DNA from 3 places in the Rhizobium sp. NPDC092011 genome. Region 3 is predicted to be linked to each of the others. Evidence: predicted binding sites of a transcription regulator. Region 3 holds the regulator's gene; each other region holds the start of a gene.

Region 1 (3,276 bases), on a different contig from region 3:
CGGTACGCCGTGATCGCGGCGGACACGCACCAGATCGGCGCGCAGGCCCTCAGCGATACGCCCGCGATCGTCGAGGCTGACGGTCTTTGCCGGCGTTGCCGTGACCATGGCGATCGCCTGCGGCAGAGAGATGCCCTCGACTTCGTCGGCGAGGATGAAGGGGGCGTGAAGCAGGCTGAGCGGTACGTAGTCGGAGGAGAGCACGTCCAGCACGCCGAGTTCAGCCAGATCGCGCGCAGCGATATTGCCCGAGTGCGACTTGCCGCGCACGATGTTCGGCGCGCCCATCAGCACGCTCATGCCGGCGCCATGCGAAGCCTTGGCAGCATCGATGCTGGTCGGGAATTCCGCGAGGCGGACGCCGTAGTGGATGGCTTCGTCGACATGGGCAAGCGTCGCGTCGTCATGGCTGGCGACGGTGATGCCGCGCTCGGAGCAGACCTTGGAGATCGCGTCGCGGTGCGGCGTTGCGTATTTGGCCGACTCTTCCTGTCGCTTGGCGACAAAGCGGGCAAAGACCTCGTCGCTCAGGCCGCGCTTCTTCTGGTAGTAGAAGATATATTGATCCATGGTCTGGAACTGGCGCTGGCCCGGCGCGTGGTCCATCAAAGACACCAGACGGACGTAAGGATCTTTCTCGAAGTCCTGGAAGTGATCGAGGACGTTGTCGGAGGAGACTTCGCAGCGCAGATGGATCAGGTGGTCGGCGCGCAGGCGATCTTCGCGCTGCGCCGCCTGAATGGCGTCGGCCATATCGCGCATTTCGCCCTTTTCGAAGCCGCCGTCTTCATCCGAGCCCATGCGCAGGCAGTCGAACACGGTCGTGATACCTGACGTGACGATCTGGGCGTCATGAGCCTGGATGGCCGACGTTTTGTGCCAGCGAACGCCCGGACGCGGGGAGTAATGCGCTTCGAGATGGTCGGTGTGCAGCTCGACCAGGCCGGGGATGAGATAATCACCCTCGAAATCCTCGCCGATTGCGGACTTGCCTTCGGAAATGGCGGCGATGCGACCGTCACGGATCAGCACCGAGCCTTCGACGATCCTGTCTTCGAGAACGATGCGGGCGTTGGAAAGGACGGTTTCTTTGGTCATGTCGGGTCTTTCATCATTGGAGCAATTCCAGCAAAAGTGCGAAGCGGTCTTGCGTCAGGAACTGCGTGAAAACAAAGAGACGGAGCATTCCCGCGACTGTGTTTGAAGCGGGTATGCTCTAGCCGCCAGCAAGCGGCAGCCAGGAGCGGACGGTAAAGGGCGCCCCACGCTCTTCTTCGACGAAGATGGCAAGGCTTGAAATGGCAAGTGGTTTGCCGGAATGGTCGGCAAAGCGCTTGCGCAGGGTTTCATGCATGTCGGCCTGACGCGCGGCGGGCACGGGACCGGTCAGCGTCATATGGAAACGGAACTCGTCGTTGACATAAGGATAGCCCCAGCGCAGCAGGTGAGCGCGCTGCGGCTCCGTCAGTTCTTCCGGCTTGCGTCGTGCGATGTCATGGTCGGACAGCGGGGCGCGGAACGGCTCGAAGGTCTTGACGACACTGAAGGCGAAATCCTGCAGCGGCTGGTAGAGCGAACCCGGCACGAGCGCGAAGAACGGGCCGAGCTGGCCGAGCACCAGCTCCGGAATGGTGAAGGCCTTGGTGCGCGAGGCGAAGTCGGCGGCGACCTCGAGCAGATCGCGCTCATTCACTGATGAGGCGAGCTCGAAGGGCGCCTTCAGCGTGGCATGGAAGCCGTAGCGGCGCGGATCGGCGGTCAGTTCGGCATGGTCTTCCGGCAACGGGCCCATCGCCTTGTCGGAAAAAATCTCATTGGAAAAAGCATCGCGGCCCAGCCAGCGGGCGGCAAGCGACGTCAGCGAATCGTCTTTGGGCGGCGTGAAATAGAGAGCATAGCGCAAGGCTGTATTCCTTGGAAAAATCGGCTGCGCGGGGCACTGTTGGGTGATTTGCAACAAACCGCAAGAGCAGTAAGGCCGCAGCTGGTCGAATCCGGCTAAATCCGATTCGATCACTGCGGTCTTGCCGGGCCTGCGCTACCGGATTCCCGTGACAGAATGATGATGCGTTGCGATTTTTCTCGCTATTTTTACTTGACCCTTGTCCCCATCAGACGTGAACGCAGCGCGTTGGATGCGGCGTCGAACAGGAAGACCACGATGAGGATCAGCAGCACCATGTAGGCGACGTTGGCCCAGTTGGCATTCGTGCGCATCGCTTCCCAAAGCTTGAGGCCGATACCGCCGGCGCCGACCGCGCCGATGATGGTCGCGCCTCGCACGTTCGATTCCCACTGGTAGAGCGTCTGGCTGACGATGACAGGTACGATCTGCGGCACGATGCCGTAGCGATGCACCAGTATCGTCGACGAGCCCGTGGATTTCACGCCTTCACGCGGCTTGTTGTCGATATTCTCGAGACCTTCGGAATAGAGCTTGCCGAGCGTACCTGTTTCCGTGAGGAAGATCGCGCCGCTGCCGGCGAGCGGGCCGGGGCCGAAGGCGCGGGTCAGGAAGAGTGCCCAGATCAGCATGTCCACCGACCGCAGGAAGTCGAACAGCCGCTTCAGTACCTGGTTGAGCAGCCGGTTCGGCGTGATGTTGCGGGCGGCCATGAAGGCAAGTGGGAAAGCCGCAAGCGAACCGAGCAGCGTGCCGAGGAACGCCATCACGATTGTCTGGAAAAGCTTGGTCCAGACGTCGCCATGCTGCCAGGCACCGTTGTTCCAGATATTGTCGAAGGCCAGCGAGAGATTGGATTGATCAGGGTCCAGCCGCGGCCCGGAGACAATCAGGCTGACGACTTCGCCCGCCGGCTTGTCGAAGAAGGGCGAATGCGTGTCGAAGACGAAGTTGGCCCAACCGAGGAAACGCTTGCGGATCTTCACCCGATCCGTGGAAATGCTGACATCGCCGGCAAATCCCATATTGGCGAGGATATTGTCGTCATAGACGGTCATCCAGCTCGGAACCGGCTGCGAACCGACGATTTTCGGGGCATTGCCGGAAATGTCGATCGGAATGGTCACGCCATGTGCGGTCAGGATCGCTTGCGTCTTGGTGATCTCCACCGTGCGGCTGGTGCCGCTCACCGAAACGATCATGCTGCCGTCGGGATTGGTCGTCACCCAGTTCGGATTGGGATTGTCGCCGAGCGGCGAGAAGCGCGGATATTTGATGCTGATCTTGTCGCCGGAGATGCGGAACTCCGGCTGGACATCATAGCTGATCCATTGGCTGAGATAGATGCCGACACGTTCCCAGCGTGCGTCGGA
Region 2 (3,276 bases), on a different contig from region 3:
CCAATCTTCTTCAGGTCTCCTCGGCCTTCGGTCGGGCGATGGAGAGCGTCAACCGCAATCGAATGGCGGTAGCAGTCTACCCCGCCCTTGTCGCAGCTCTCGCTACGGGCGTGCTGAGCCGTGCGGAAGCTGCCAACGTCATCGCCTCAACGGCCGAAGGCTATGCCTTTCCCACAAATCTCGACAGCGACCCGCCCGTTGGCGGCCTTGCGCCGAAAACCCAGGCGCGGATCATGATGGATGCTATCGACGCCGGCATGGGTGCCAAAGAGTTCGCAGAGTTGATCGCCGCCCATGCGGCACGCAGGGAGGCTTGAAATTCATGAGCAGACTGGATGGAAAACTCGCCGTCGTGACCGGCGGCACGCAGGGCCTCGGCGCCGAAGTCGCCCGCCTCTTTGCCGAGCGCGGGGCTGCGGGCCTTACGATCTGCGGTCGCAGCACGGCCAAGGGTGAAGCCAAGGCACGCGAAATCGGCGATCGCTACGGAATACCGGTCGCATTCGTCACGGCCGACCTCGGCGAGGTGGAGGATTGCCGCAAAGTCATCGCGACAGCGGTCGAGAAATTCGGCCGCATCGATGCTCTCATCAATGTCGCTGCCATCACCGATCGCGGCACCATCCTCGACACCGATCCGGACCTGTTCGATCGCATGTTCGCCGTCAATGTGCGGGCGCCGTTTTTTCTGATGCAAGATGCGATCAAGGCCATGATCGCCAATGGTATAGAAGGCACCATCGTCAACATTTCCTCCATGTCATCGATGGCCGGCCAACCCTTCATCAGCGCCTACTGCTCGTCCAAGGGGGCGCTTGACACCCTGACCCGGAATACGGCCTTCGCGCTGCTTAGAAACCGCATCAGGGTCAACGCCCTCAACATCGGCTGGATGTCGAGCGACGGCGAGGATCGCATTCAGCGCGAGTATCACGGCGCCGATGAGGATTGGCTGGCGCGGGCTGCGGCCGAACAGCCATTCGGCCGACTGGTCTCTCCTGCGGAGGTTGCCCGCGCAGTCGCCTATCTGTCCTCGGAGGAATCGGGGCTGATGACCGGTGCCACCATCAACCTGGATCAATCTATCTGGGGCGCCTACGAGGGATCGCCACACCCAGAGAAAGCAATGTGAGGCGGCTGCGATTGAAGCTGCCTCGACGGGCGAAAGGCGCAGAAGGAATTTTGGACGACCGTCGCAAGACCTGAGAAACATGAAGTGCCGCCGGCATTCCGCTGCCTGCCACTTCCGCCCGAGTGTCCTCCTTTCATCGACGCCGTTTCCGGCGTCCGAAGGTCTGTCACATCCATGTCATGAAATACGTCGACACCTCGTCCCTGGTTTTAAATGCGGGTACCGAGATGGATTATTTCAGACGCTTCAACTTTCTGTTCGCAACGCCGGCCTTCGACAGCGAGGATCTGGAGGGCGCCCGCTACAATCAGATCGTGGAGGAGATCGAGCGCTCAGGCTTTGAGGTCGTACGTGCTCGCAATATCGAAGACGCGGAGATCGCCGTCCAGACGGACGCCGCCATCGGCTGCATGCTGGTCGACTGGGGCAAGAAGGGGCTTGAAGGCAAGACGGCCTCCCTCATCAATCTGATGCGCCGGCGCGGTCTCGAATTCCCCATCATCCTTTTGATCCGCCGCAAGCGTTTCGAGGATGTCCCGGTCGAGGTGCTCGATTTCATCGATGGCTATGTCTTCCTCTCGGAAGAGACGCCTGCCTTCATCGCCAAAAGCCTGATCAGCCGGCTCAAGCAGTATGCCGAGACGCTGAAGACGCCGTTCTTTGGCGCCCTCGTCGATTATGCCGAAGAAGGCAATCAGCTCTGGACGTGCCCCGGGCACAATGGCGGCATCTTCTATAGCCGCAGCCCGATCGGCCGCGTGTTCATGGAACACCTCGGCGAAGCCGTATTTCGTGACGACCTCGACAATTCCGTGCTCGATCTGGGCGATCTTCTGACCCACGAGGGTCCGGCGCTCGCGGCGCAGAAAGAGGCGGCCAAGATTTTTGGCGCCGAGAAGACCTATTTCGTCCTGAACGGCACCTCCACGTCCAACAAGGTCGCGCTCTCAGCGCTCGTCACCGATGGCGATCTCGTGCTGTTCGATCGCAACAATCATAAGGCCGCCCATCATGGCGCACTGATGATCTCCGGCGGCATCCCGGTCTATCTGCCGACCAGACGCAATGTCTACGGCTTGATCGGCCCCATGGATTTTGCGGCTATGGACGAGGAAGCTCTGCGCGAGCGCATCCGCACTCACCCGCTGGTCAAGGATCCGGAAGCCCACAAGAAGCAGCGCCCCTTCCGCGTCGCCGTCGTGGAGCAGTGCACCTATGACGGCACGATCCACAACGCCGAAATGATCCTCAAGCGCATCGGTCATCTGTGCGACTACATCCTGTTCGACGAGGCCTGGGCCGGCTTCATGAAATTTCATCCGCTCTATGCCGGTCGGTTCGCTATGGGCCTTGCCGAACTCGGCCCGGACGCGCCTGGTATCATTGCCACGCAATCCACCCATAAGCAGCTAGCAAGCTTCTCCCAGGCCTCGCAGATCCACATGAAGGACCGGCACATCACCGGCCAGAAGCGCCGCGTCGAGCATCGACGCTTCAACGAAAGCTTCATGCAGCACGCTTCGACCTCGCCCTTCTATCCGCTGTTTGCCTCGCTCGACGTCGGCGCGCAGATGATGAAGGGCCGCTCGGGCGAAGTGCTTTGGGACGACACGATCCGTCTCGGCATCGAGCTGCGCAAGAAGATCCGCGCCGTGCGCCGCGAATTCGAGGAGAAGGAGCATCGCCCAGAGCGTCGCTGGTTCTTCGAGCCTTTCGTGCCGGATCGCGTGGCAATCCCGGATGTCTCGAGCGCCGGCGCCGTGCACGACGTACCTTGGGAGAGCATCGCCACCGACCAGCTTGCGACCAATCCGGCCTTCTGGCATCTGACGCCCGACGCTGCGTGGCACGGATTTGCCGGCATGGAACCGGGCTTCGCGATGACGGACCCGAACAAGCTCACACTGCTTACCCCCGGCTTCGACCGGGCGAGCGGGAAATACACCGAGCACGGCATTCCTGCCCCGGTGGTTGCGCAATATCTGCGTGAAAACCGCATCGTCGCCGAGAAGAACGACCTCAACTCACTGCTGTTCCTCCTCACGCCCGGCGTTGAGGCCAGCAAGGCCGGCACTTTGATCAGCGGCCTGGTCGCCTTCAAGAAGCTCTATGACGACAACGCCCTGCTGGAAGAGGCTATTCCT
Region 3 (3,276 bases):
GAGGCGGAGCGTGCCTTCGTCGAAAGGACCTCTGGGGCCATTATCGTCCTGCTCTTTTTCCTCGTTGCGATGAATATCGGCGCAATTCTGCTGCGCCGCCGCTTCGAGCGGCGCTGGTAGGGGAGGAGCGCAAAATGAACATGATGACGGAAGCCGGAAGCGAAAGAGCATTGGCCAAGAAGATGATGACGATCCCTTACAAGATGATCGGCCAGGACGTTTCGGTCTTCTATGGCGAAAAGCGTGCGCTCTTCGACGTCAATCTGAATATTCGCGCCAATACGGTCACGGCTTTGATCGGCCCGTCCGGCTGCGGCAAGTCCACCTTCCTGCGTTGCCTCAACCGCATGAACGATACGATCGAGACATGCCGCATCACCGGCAAGATCACGCTCGACGATCAGGATGTCTACGATAACAGCATCGACGTAGTGGAGCTGCGCGCGCGCGTCGGCATGGTTTTCCAGAAGCCCAATCCGTTTCCGAAATCGATCTACGAGAACGTCGCCTATGGCCCGCGCATCCACGGCCTGCATCGGTCCAAGGCCGATCTCGAGCACATCGTCGAAACCAGCCTGCAGAAGGCCGGTCTCTGGGGCGAGGTGAAGGATCGGCTGCACGATGCAGGCACGAGCCTCTCTGGCGGACAGCAGCAGCGCCTGTGCATCGCGCGCGCGGTTGCCGTCAGCCCGGAAGTGATCCTGATGGACGAACCCTGCTCGGCGCTGGATCCGATTGCAACGGCAAAGGTCGAAGACCTCATCCACGAGCTGCGGGAGAATTTTACCATCGTCATCGTGACGCATTCCATGCAGCAGGCAGCCCGCGTTTCGCAACGCACCGCAATGTTCCATCTCGGCCATCTGGTCGAGGAGAACGACACCGATAAGATGTTCACCAATCCCGACGATTTCCGCACGCAGGATTACATCATGGGCCGTTTTGGTTGATGATGTCAGGCGCGCGGCTCCCTTCACACAGTTCACCTTGAGGATAGAAAAATGGTCTCCACTCACATTCTCTCTGCCTATGACGAAGACCTGAAGTTCCTGACGCGCCGCATTGCCGAAATGGGCGGTCTGGCCGAACAGATGGTCAGCGACAGCGTTCGCGCATTGGTTCATAGCGATGCCGCTCTCGCACAGAAGGTCATCTCCGACGACGTCGTTCTCGACCATGCCGAGCGCGAAGTCGGCGACAAGGCGATCGTCACCATCGCACGTCGTCAGCCGATGGCGGCTGACCTGCGTGAGATCATGGGTTCCATCCGCATCGCCTCCGATCTGGAGCGCGTCGGCGATCTTGGCAAAAACACTGCAAAGCGCGTCATCGCCGTGCAGGGCACCGGCGTTCCGCGCCGCCTTGCTCGCGGTATCGAACATCTTTCCGAACTGGCGCTCGGCCAGCTCAAGGAAGTGCTCGACGTCTACGCCACCCGCTCGCCGGACAAGGCCGTCTCGATCCGCGAACGCGACGAGGAAATCGACGCGATGTATACCTCGCTCTTCCGCGAGATGCTGACCTACATGATGGAAGATCCGCGCAACATCACCACCTGCACGCATCTTCTTTTCTGCGCCAAGAACATCGAGCGCATCGGCGACCATGCCACCAACATTGCCGAGACGATCTATTACATGGCGACCGGTGCTCAGCCCGAGGGCGAGCGTCCGAAAGACGATACCGCCAACACCGTCGGCGCGGTGACGGAATAATCTGGAAGCGAAGACAAGGAGACCAAAGGCGCATGGTTCCAAGAGTTGCTGTTGTAGAAGACGAGGAAGCGCTGAGCGTTCTGCTGCGCTACAATCTCGAGGCCGAAGGCTTCGAGGTCGACACGATCCTCAGAGGCGATGAAGCCGAGTTGCGTCTCCAGGAGCGCATCCCCGATCTTCTGATCCTAGACTGGATGCTCCCCGGCGTGTCCGGTATCGAGCTCTGCCGCCGGCTGCGCATGCGGCCGGAGACGGAGCGCCTGCCGATCATCATGCTGACGGCCCGCGGCGAGGAAAGCGAGCGCGTGCGTGGCCTTTCGACCGGCGCGGACGATTACGTCGTCAAGCCGTTCTCGACGCCGGAGCTGATGGCTCGCGTCAAGGCGATGCTGCGGCGAGCCCGCCCGGAGGTTCTCTCCACGGTGCTGCGTTGCGGCGATATCGAGCTGGATCGCGAAACCCATCGCGTTCATCGCAAGAGCCGTGAAGTGCGGCTGGGTCCGACGGAATTCCGCCTGCTGGAATTCCTGATGTCCTCGCCGGGCCGCGTCTTCTCGCGCTCGCAGCTGCTAGACGGCGTATGGGGGCACGATATCTATGTCGACGAACGCACCGTTGACGTTCATGTCGGCCGCCTGCGCAAGGCGCTGAACTTCTCCAATATGCAGGATGTCATCCGTACCGTTCGCGGCGCGGGCTATTCCATGGAGGCCTGAGCGGCACATCCTTGTGTTGGGGGCGCTCAGGCATCAACATAGCGGCGGAAACAGAAAACGGGCCTCGAGGGGCCCGTTTCTTTGTCTGAATGCTTGGATCGTCGCTCGGTATTTTTGTTTTACGCAATTCCGGACGGAAAACCGCTTCGCACTTTTCCTGCAATTGCTTAACCGTTGTTCCGCCGACGCTCATTCACCGGCTGATACGCCATGCGCTGATGGTAGGTGCAGTATGGTGAGGAATCCGGGCTGTCGTTGCCGCAGAAGTGGAAATCGTCCTTCAGCGGGTCGCCGACGGGCCACTTGCAGGTGCGTTCCGTCAGCTCCGTCAGGCCGAGGCGACGAGAGATCGGAACGACGACGTTCGAAGCCGGACGATAGGTAATCTCGTTGACCGCATCGACCTCGATCTCTTCCTTCAGCATGGTTGCGCCCTGCTGGCGGGTAACCGTGCGGGTTGCGACACGCGAAGTGTAAGCCGGGGCCCGCGGCGCCGAGGCGCTGCGCTTCGGCGTGCGAGCAGCCGTCGCCGTGCCACCCGCCTTCGCTCGGCCGGGAAGGTTCAGGCGATGCACCTTGCCGATGACGGCATTACGGCTCACGCCACCCAGTTGCGCCGCGATCTGGCTGGCGCTCAACCCTTCGGACCATAGCTTTTTCAGCTTCTCGACGCGTTCGTCTGTCCAGTTCATGCCCTGTCTCCGCTGTCGCGTTTCCGGTGGCAGAATCCTTCACCATTGCCTCGAATGGGAACGAGGCACGAAACGCTTTAAAATTGTGGTGACTAGTTCCGCCGCATGCAGTCTAGCAATTGGTTTTTAACCTAGTGTGAGGCTGACTCCGTG

What was found. Region 3 encodes PhoB, which activates phosphate uptake and scavenging genes when phosphate is short. Its sites were predicted from a motif close to TGTCATNNANCTGTCAT; they were not measured.
Region 1: a site for PhoB is predicted at 2,052-2,068, ahead of ACIQJ2_RS27275 (DUF1045 domain-containing protein). Genes of this name have one in related genera too.
Region 2: a site for PhoB is predicted at 1,297-1,313, ahead of ACIQJ2_RS05765 (Orn/Lys/Arg decarboxylase N-terminal domain-containing protein). Genes of this name have one in related genera too.

The regions. Positions count from the first base shown of each region.
Region 1 is NZ_JBIVSO010000009.1:40,346-43,621, forward strand. Features, by position in the region: gene ACIQJ2_RS27270 (alpha-D-ribose 1-methylphosphonate 5-triphosphate diphosphatase) at 1-1,098, opposite strand, end outside; gene ACIQJ2_RS27275 (DUF1045 domain-containing protein) at 1,217-1,903, opposite strand; gene phnE (phosphonate ABC transporter, permease protein PhnE) at 2,092-3,276, opposite strand, start outside.
Region 2 is NZ_JBIVSO010000001.1:1,256,700-1,259,975, reverse strand. Features, by position in the region: gene ACIQJ2_RS05775 (phytanoyl-CoA dioxygenase family protein) at 1-317, shown strand, start outside; gene ACIQJ2_RS05770 (SDR family oxidoreductase) at 323-1,132, shown strand; gene ACIQJ2_RS05765 (Orn/Lys/Arg decarboxylase N-terminal domain-containing protein) at 1,360-3,276, shown strand, end outside.
Region 3 is NZ_JBIVSO010000006.1:192,048-195,323, forward strand. Features, by position in the region: gene pstA (phosphate ABC transporter permease PstA) at 1-120, shown strand, start outside; gene pstB (phosphate ABC transporter ATP-binding protein PstB) at 135-950, shown strand; gene phoU (phosphate signaling complex protein PhoU) at 1,002-1,715, shown strand; gene phoB (phosphate regulon transcriptional regulator PhoB) at 1,748-2,431, shown strand; gene ACIQJ2_RS23755 (GcrA family cell cycle regulator) at 2,599-3,123, opposite strand.